Regions from separate parts of the Bradyrhizobium sp. BR 1432 genome, predicted to be linked through region 1. Evidence: riboswitches for the same ligand, from Rfam matches in the RefSeq annotation. Region 1 holds a riboswitch; the other holds the start of a gene.
What was found. A riboswitch is a leader RNA that binds a small molecule or an ion and turns the genes downstream of it on or off. The one in region 1 is predicted to bind fluoride.
Positions count from the first base shown of each region.

Region 2: linked by a shared signal. The riboswitch ahead of ACSKB8_RS44110 (MFS transporter) and the one ahead of ACSKB8_RS06400 (cation:proton antiporter) in region 1 are both predicted to bind fluoride.

Region 1 is NZ_JBPUGF010000003.1:1,315,812-1,320,223, forward strand. Features, by position in the region: gene ACSKB8_RS06395 (universal stress protein) at 1-129, opposite strand, end outside; partial or broken gene ACSKB8_RS06400 (cation:proton antiporter) at 141-1,480, opposite strand; fluoride riboswitch at 1,455-1,515, opposite strand; gene ACSKB8_RS06405 (histidine phosphatase family protein) at 1,669-2,292, shown strand; gene ACSKB8_RS06410 (MutS-related protein) at 2,321-3,802, opposite strand; gene ACSKB8_RS06415 (MutS-related protein) at 3,911-4,412, opposite strand, start outside.
Region 2 is NZ_JBPUGF010000004.1:664,160-668,571, reverse strand. Features, by position in the region: gene ACSKB8_RS44120 (hypothetical protein) at 1-605, opposite strand, end outside; gene ACSKB8_RS44115 (DUF1194 domain-containing protein) at 784-1,647, opposite strand; fluoride riboswitch at 1,896-1,972, shown strand; gene ACSKB8_RS44110 (MFS transporter) at 2,101-3,309, shown strand; gene crcB (fluoride efflux transporter CrcB) at 3,329-3,718, shown strand; gene crcB (fluoride efflux transporter CrcB) at 3,725-4,153, shown strand; gene ACSKB8_RS44095 (DUF190 domain-containing protein) at 4,156-4,412, shown strand, end outside.

The sequences.
Region 1 (4,412 bases):
GTAGTCAATCTCCTCCACGCAGATCATGTGAAGTTCGGCGCTGTTCTGTGTGGCCATCGTTATGGCAAACGCCAAGGCGTGGAATGCGTGCTCGGAACCGTCGTTGGCATGCAGAATTCTGCTGAACATAGCTGCCTCCATCATTCGGCGCGGCGCGCAGCGGGCCGAAGAGGTCTTAGGGGCTCCTCCTCAGCGTGCTGCGAACTGGTGTCGGGCAGCAGATGGTGAGGAAGATAGAATGCATTGGCGATGACTGTGGGTATCACGGCGCTGCCGATGACTGCGGCGACGAGCGCGGAATATTGGCCCTGGTTGATGATGCCATGTGAAAGGCCAAAGAGTGACGAGATCGTCCCAAAGGTCAGCCCGGTCGACATCAAAAGCGTCGTGTACATCGCCTCTCTGTTGGGAGAGCCAAAATACTTGGTGACGGGGTAGACACCCACGACCTTGGTTGCGATCTTGATCACCAGGAAGAAGAGGAATGCCGCCGGTGCAGCAATCAGCGCCGGCACAGACACAAACGAACCGGCTCGGATGAAGTAGAACGGCGTCAGCAATCCGAAGGTAAGAGTGCGCAGCCGGCGCACCAGGGCGTGGTCCTTTCCAACAGTGCCTGCGAGTACCATCCCGATCAGGTAGGCCGGAAGAACGGCCTCGCTGTCCGCCCACGTCGCCAGCGCCCCCATTCCGAACAGGCAGAGCAGCAGAAATTTCGTCTCCAGTTCGGACGGGCGTCCCCCATACAGCCGGAAGAACCGGGGGGTCAGCCAGGGCAGCACGCCGAAGACCACCACGCCAGTACCGAGAAAGATCAGTGTCTTTATCGTGAACGGAGAAAAGATCAGGCCGAGCGCAACCACCGTCCCGAGGTCCGTGACAAAGCAGGCGGCCAGAACTGTCTTGCCGTACTCGGTGGTGTTGAAGCCGAATTCGATCATCACGGCATAAACCACCGCCACCGAGGTGGTCGACATGGCGACACCTGCAAGCCAACTCGGCATAACGTCCCAGCCGAGCAAGTAGTGCGCCGCAGCGGTGCATCCGATGAATGGAAAAAGAAGCTGGCAAGCCCCACGGCTGCCGCCTCTTTCCACTTCAGCTTGAATACGACGGGGTCAAGTTCCGCACCTGCTAGGAAGGTCAGCACAATCGCGCCGACGCCCGAAAGGAATTTGACCCAGGACTCTTCGGTCCCGAGCACCGCCGATCCAATGGCGGCACCGATGATGAGTTGTGCGATCGTTCCGACCACGATCTCCGACAGAGCGGTCGAGATCCGGAGCCAGATCGACAGAAGGCTGGCGATCAGCGCCAAGCCCAACCACAATGCCGCCAGAGCCCAAACACCCGTCATCAGCGCCTCCAAGAACACGACGGCGATGCGCCGTCCGGAGAACTCACGTGCTGGATGCTTGGAAGGATTTGAAGCAAGCGCTCCCACCGACGGCAAGCGTCCGGTAGGAGTCATCAGCCTCATCGGCGGTTACGGGGGACCCCATCCCCTGAATTTTCGTCAATTGTAACTGGGAATCAGGCCATAGCAAGCGCGGAAAGCCGCCGTCAGGATCAGGACGATACCACGAAAGGCTCCGACCAGGCGCTGAACGATCCTTCGCGCTCGCGAATGGAAGAGGTAAAATGCGAGCGTCACTTACGGGGTTGAACTTGACCAAAATCCTGCTGGTCCGTCACGGTCACGTCGAAGGTATTCGTCCTGCCCGCTTTCGCGGACGAGAGGACCTGCCTTTGACCGGGCGAGGCCAAGCCGAAGCGCTCGCTGTCGCGCAGCGGATCGCGTCCAAATGGCGGCCGGAGCGGGTCTACACCAGCCCGCTGTCGCGCTGCGTCGCCACCGGCGCGGCCATCGCCACTGCGTGCGAGATCGAGGCGGAGAGCATTGAAGCGCTCAACGACATCGATTACGGCGCGTGGAGGATGAAGACCCATGAGGAAATGGCAGCTTCCGAGCCGATGCTTCACGCGACCTGGTTCAATACGCCCCACCTGATGCGATTTCCGGGAGGCGACTCCCTTCAGGACGTCGTTGCGCGCGCAGCGGACGCAGTCCGGCTCGCGCTCGAACGACACCCCTCTGGCACCGTCGTTCTGGTTTCGCATGATAGCGTGAACCGGGCGCTGCTTTTGCAGGTCGCGGACCTGCCGCTCTCCTCCTACTGGCGGCTCACGCAAGAGCCCTGTTGCATCAACGAGATCGAGATAACCAGCGATCGGATTCGTGTTCTTGCGATCAACGAGACCGCCCATTTAGACGGGATCGATCCGGCCTAGCTCAGCACACCGCCTCTTCTCGCCCAGGTTATTGAGCCGCTGACAGCCGACGGGATTGCGTCGACTGCTCGTCCCCTCCAAATACGTTCGCGTAGAGATCTTCCCCATAGCTCGTTTGCAGCGGCGTGGCTTCGATCAGCCGGAACGTCCGCGTGCCGTCCGGCTGGCGCTCCGACCGCAGGAACAGCGCATTCGGAAGCTTCTTCTGATGCATACGATGCGCGAACTGGTGCAGATGCGTCACGTAGCCGACCTTCACTCCCTTCTCCAGCAAGGCGGTCGCGATCTGCATCGCGATTTCCGATCCTTCCCGTTCATTGGTCGCCGCGAACAACTCATTCATGAGCATCATCGCGCCCGGACCAAGATGCTCAACGAGCTCGCTCATCCGGCTCAGCTCTTCGTCGAGCTTTCCACTCTCCATCGCGGCATCTTCTTCGCGCTTGAAATGGCTGAACAGCGCGGTCCGGACCTCGGCCGAAAACGTCTCCGCCGGGACGAACACGCCCGCCTGCATCATCAGTTGGGCGAGGCCCAGACTACGCAGGAACGTCGATTTGCCTCCCGAATTGGCGCCCGTGATCACGATGAGATCTTTGCCGGCGGTCACCAGATCGTTGCCGACGGGCACTCGGTTCATGCTGATCGCAAGACAAACGTCGTAGAGACCCAAGAACGACAATACGCTGCCGTCCAGCTCCACGGGCCTTGGAAGACAGGTGGGCGTGCCGAGCTTTTGAATGTGTTCGTAAAGGTTCAAGCAGCCCACATAGAAAGCAAGCTCAGTCCGCAGCATCTGAAAGAAGCTCGAAATGTGATCCATTGACTGGGCGAGCGCATTTGCCACCAGGTTGATACCCCGATCCCGCAATTCGGACAGAGCGCGGGCGCCGGCTTCGTCTCGCGGATTCAGATAGGACGTGTATCCTTCGGTGGTCGGCCACAGCCGGGCGAACCAGCCGAGATCCTTCCTATGCGGCTTGCGCAGGACGTAGTTGGTTGCCTTATTGCCCTTACCTAGTTGGGCGCTGACCAGAACCCCACCTTTGAATTTCAGCCGCTTCAGATGATCCTCGATCTCCTCAAAATACGGATCGCTCAGTTCAGCCCGGAGCATTTCGAATAATCTGGAGAATCCTCGTGAGTTGAACCGTCCAATGTTCCGGTCGGCCAAGGCTCGGAGCTTCCGTAAGGCCGGAACGAAGATGTCCAATATTTCGACGGCATGCGACAGCGTGCCGGTAGGGTAGCGCGACATCGGCGACCAATAGTGCTTTCTTTCGGCTTTCAATGCCTCGACCACGATGTCGTATGCCCGTCTGAGAGTCGGCCCGTGCTGCAGGCAGTCTCGCAGCACGTCCTGGCGATATTCGATCACGTCGAGTTCGCAAACTCCGTTGAGCAGCCCGACCAAGGCCACTTCCAACAGGAAGGCGTCACCACCGGCCATCGTGTTCAAGAGGATATCAAGTCCGAGATCCTGGTTCAGGGCGGCATGATTCCAGGGCAAGGCTTGATTGAGATCCAGTCCCGGCTCCTTCTGCCGGGCATAGGATCGATCTCGCCGCGATAGCAGCAGCGTCGGGTCGAAATCGCGCTGGATACAGCAGGAACGCCTTCATGGCTTGATGCGCTCCTTTACGCGCTGATGCGTCAGACCGTATTTCTGGGCGATCGCCATCGCATAAGCCAGGCCATCGGCAGTCCGCCGCTCGATCTTGAACGTGCGGACTGCCGGCTGGTCCGGTACAACCGTGCTCACCATCGAAACGGTCTCCGGACCGAACGTCGACAGCTCGTCGACGAACGTGACCCAGACGCCGAGCACATCCATGGCCGCGAGCTTCGTCATGACCTTCTGACTGAGGAATGTCTCGTCGCGAATCGTCGTGGAGGTGAAGATCTCATTCAAAATCACGATGGAGCGCCGCGTGACCCGCTTCAGGATCGAACGGATCCGAACCAGGTCGTCTTCCAGTTTGCCGCGTAGGTTTTCGACCTTCTCTTCCCGTTCGAAGTGCGTGAAGATCTGGTCGACCAGGTAAAGCTTGGCCCCTCGCGCCGGGACCGGGCATCCCAGGCTTGCAAGATAGTGCAATTGTCCGACCATGCGGGCGAAG
Region 2 (4,412 bases), on a different contig from region 1:
TTGGCCGGCGGATATTTCGTCACCGGCACCATGAAGGATTTCGTGCCGACCTGGTAGATGATCTTGCCGTTCTGCCCGTCATCGGTTGCGATCTGCGCCTGGCCGAACATGATGACGTTCTTGTAGACGGTGCCGGTGCCCTGGCGGGTGACGCCGTCGGTGGTGACGCTGACCTGGGCTTCCTTGCCGTTGACCGAGAGCACCTTGAAGCTCGCGCTCTTGCCGTTCTCGCTGGAATAGCCGCCCCAGCTTCCCATGAGGCGGCTGTCGGAAGCCGGCGGGTCCTGCTTCTCGAGGTTCGCGGTCTGCTTGCCAGCGCCCCCGAAGGAGAACAGCAGCACCATGTTCTTGCCGTCCTTGGTGCCGACCGTGACCCCGCCAAAGGTGATGAGCGTGCCCTTGACCTCGGCAAAGCCGCGCTCGGTGTGGCCGTTATGGGTGTACTCGACCTGCGCCCGGGCACCGCGGATGTTCACGACCTTGAAGCCGACGGGCTGGTTGTTGCCCACCCAATTGCCCTTCCAGTCACCAAGCAGCGCGCTCTGGTGATACAGCCGCTCGTTGGCGGGAGAAATCTGGCTGGTGCTCGACGTGACGATGGCCATGGTCTGCTCGGTGGACGGGTTCGACGAACCCGCTCTCGTTCGCGCGCCCGACAGCAAAGTCAAAACTGCGATCGGAAACGAACTGAAACAACCGGATTAGGGCCATGTGCCGGTTAACGAGCGGTTAAATTCAACCGTCGGGCGAGATGAGGCGAAAGGTCCCAACCGGCGTGCGCTATTAACGGCCCCAGCGGTCCGACCAGATCTTCTCGCCGATCATGCAACTGACGCGCGGCTCCTTGTCCGCAACCCGCATCACGGGGCGCTCCGGCATGCGGCCAGCGACCTCCATCAGCAGCTTGGTGCGGATCGCTTCCTTGAACTTGTCGCGATCCTTGATCGTGATGACGAAAGAGCCGGGACCGCCGATGACGCAGTCCTCGTAGTAGAAGTCGAGATTGTCGATATCCATGGTCGAATAGGACGGCTCCTTGACCATGATCGGCAGACCGTTGATGACGATGCCCTTCTCGAGCGCGGCATCGCGCGCCACCGTGACCGGGATGCCATTGTTGTTGGGGCCGTCACCGGAAATGTCGATCACGCGACGCAAGCCCCGATATGGATCCTCGTCGAACAGCGGCATCGCAAACGTGATCGCGCCGGAGATCGAGGTGCGCGAGGCACGCCGGATCGGCGTCTTCATGATCTCGGCGGCAACCGCATCCGCGGTCTCGGGGCCGTCGATCAGGCGCCAGGGGATGATGATCTTCTGGTCGCTGGAGGCGGCCCACTCGAAATAGGTTACCGCGATCCGGCCGTTCGGACCGAGCTTCAGCGCCTGGAGGAATTCTTTGGACTGGATCGCCAGCGCGTAGCCTTCGCGCTGGACCGCGAGCTCGTCCATGTCCATGGAGTAGGAGACGTCGACCGCGAGGATCAGTTCGACGTCGACCGTCTGTGCATCCTTGTCGGCAGCCAGCCGCTGCGGCTGATTCTCAAGCGGCTCGAATTTAGGTCCTGGCGCCGCGATGCCCGCGACGTCCCCTCCGGCAAGCACGCCGGCCACCAGCACAGCCCCGATCGAGAACAGCAAGCGCATCGCAGCGGTCTCCCGTCGTATGACGCGATGGTGACATGCAATCGCCTTGCCGCAAAGTGCGAAGATCGCTTGCGCTTCACATTCGAGTTAGGAACGACGTGCTCGCCGCCGTGTTGCCTCGCTTCGCGCGACTGGAACACACAGCGAGACCGGCACCGTCGTTCCAGAGCTCGCGACGCGCGCAGAATGACGCCTAGGGACAGCGCGGCCGGCCCACTTGTCCGCCGCAATTTCCATGCTAGGCTGGATGCACAGATGGGGATGGAGTCCCCGACAACCGCCCGGCGGTCGATGATCGTACTGGGCTGATGACTCCTGCTTGAGGTGGGGCAATCTTTGAGCCTCTGCCTTTGGTGGGAGCATGGACCGACCCGCCGATGGCGGGTTTTTTGTTGCCTGGTGGCGAAGGCAGGAAACTGGGCCAGCAAGCCAAGGCCAGGAGAAAGTGAAGACGTGACCACGACGACACCGAATGCTGCGCGCGCCACCTTACCCAGGGGAATCTGGGTGCTCGGCTTCGTCTCGATGCTGATGGACATCTCCTCCGAGATGATCCATGCGCTGCTGCCGGTCTATCTCGTCACCGCGCTCGGCGCCTCCACGCTCACGGTCGGCTTCATCGAGGGCATTGCCGAGGCGACCGCCTCGATCACGAAGATCTTCTCCGGCGCGTTGTCGGACTGGCTCGGCCGCCGCAAGCTGCTCGCCGCGCTCGGCTACGGGCTGGCCGCCTTCACCAAGCCGCTGTTTCCGCTCGCCCCGAGCGTCGGATGGCTGGTGGCGGCACGCTTCATCGACCGCGTCGGCAAGGGCATTCGCGGCGCGCCGCGCGATGCGCTGATCGCCGACATCGCTCCCATCGGCCTGCGCGGCGCGAGCTTTGGCCTGCGGCAATCGCTCGACACCATCGGCGCCTTCGTCGGGCCGCTCGCGGCCATCGGCATGATGTGGTGGACGGCTGACAATTTTACGATCGTGTTCTGGGTGGCAGTGCTGCCGGCCTTTCTGTCCTTCGGCCTGATCGCCTTCGCCGTGCACGAGCCGGAGCCGGATCCGAACCGAAAACCTGCAACGAACCCGCTCAATCTTGCCGCGATGCAGCAGCTCGGGGCAGTCTACTGGCGCGTCGTCGCGGTCGGTGTCGTGTTCACGCTGGCGCGCTTCAGCGAGGCCTTCCTGATCCTGCGCGCGCAGAACATCGGGCTCAACCCGATGTGGGTGCCGGCGGTGCTGGTGCTGATGAACGTCACTTATGCGCTGTCGGCCTATCCCGCCGGCGTGCTGTCGGACCGGATCAACCGCACCGGCCTGCTCGCGCTCGGCCTGGTCTTCCTCGCCGGCGCCGACCTCGCGCTGGCACTGCTCCCGAGCCTTGCAGGCCTCGCGCTCGGCGTCGTGCTGTGGGGGCTGCATATGGGGCTGACGCAAGGCCTGCTCTCGGCCCTCGTCGCCGATGCCGCGCCGCCGAGCCTGCGCGGCACCGCATTCGGCTATTTCAACCTGCTCACGGGCCTGGCCCTGCTGGCTGCGAGCGTGATCGCCGGCGCGTTGTGGGATGCCTATGGTCCGGCAGGCACGTTCCTGGCGGGACTCGGCTTTGCCCTGATCTCGCTCATGGGGCTGCTTGCCGTCGGCAACGGTCTGGCAGCGGAGCAAGAATGATGACGGGGAGGCTTTCGTCGTGCTGAGTGGGGTGCTTGCGATCATGATGGGTAGCGTGCTCGGCGGCTGTGCGCGCTATTTCGTGTCCGGCGCGATCGCGCGGCGATTGGGCGAGACGTTTCCGTGGGGCACCATGACCATCAATGTCACCGGCGCCTTCCTGATCGGCATTTTCGGCGCGCTCGCGACCCATCCCGGCTCGGCCTTCGCCACGCCCACCCCCTGGCTGTTCGCGGTGACCGGCTTTCTCGGCTGCTACACCACGGTGTCCTCGTTCAGTCTGCAAACCCTGACGCTGGCGCGGAGCGGCGAGCCGCTCTCCGCGCTCGGCAATGTCGTGCTCTCGGTCGGGCTGTGCCTTGCAGCCGTCAGTTGCGGCTTCCTCCTCGCGGACAGGCTTGGAGGATAGAAGCGCATGGCCGTCCCCTCCTCCGCCGAGCGCTGGCGTAGCGCGATACTCTACGCCTGGGTTGCCGCCGGCAGCATCGTCGGCGGACTGACCCGTTATCTGGTCGGTCTCGCGCTCGACACCGGACCGGGCTTTCCCTTCGCCACGCTGTTCATCAACGCCACGGGATCGCTGATCATCGGCTTCTACGCGGCGCTGACCGGCCCCGACGGCCGCATGCTGGCGCGTCCGGAGCACCGGCAGTTCGTCATGACCGGGTTCTGCGGCGGCTACACCACGTTCTCGACCTTCAGCCTGGAGACCTTCCGACTGCTCCACGGCGGCCTGAAGTACACGGCACTTGCCTATGTCGCAGCGTCCGTCATCTGCTGGCTGGTGTCGGCGTGGCTCGGGCATATGATGGCGAGCCGCTACAACCGCTTGACAAGGAGTTGACCATGCAAATCCCCGCTCAGGCCGTTTTGCTTCGGATCTTCATCGGCGAGAGCGACCATTTCGACGGCAAGCCGCTCTATGAAGCGATCGTGATGACCGCGCGCGAGCGGCACCTCGCCGGTGCCACCGTGCTGCGCGGTCCGATGGGCTTCGGCAAATCGAGCCGGCTGCACACTTCGAAGATCCTGCGACTTTCGGAAGACCTGCCGCTGCTGATCGAGATCGTCGACAGCGAGGACAACATCAACGCATTCCTGCC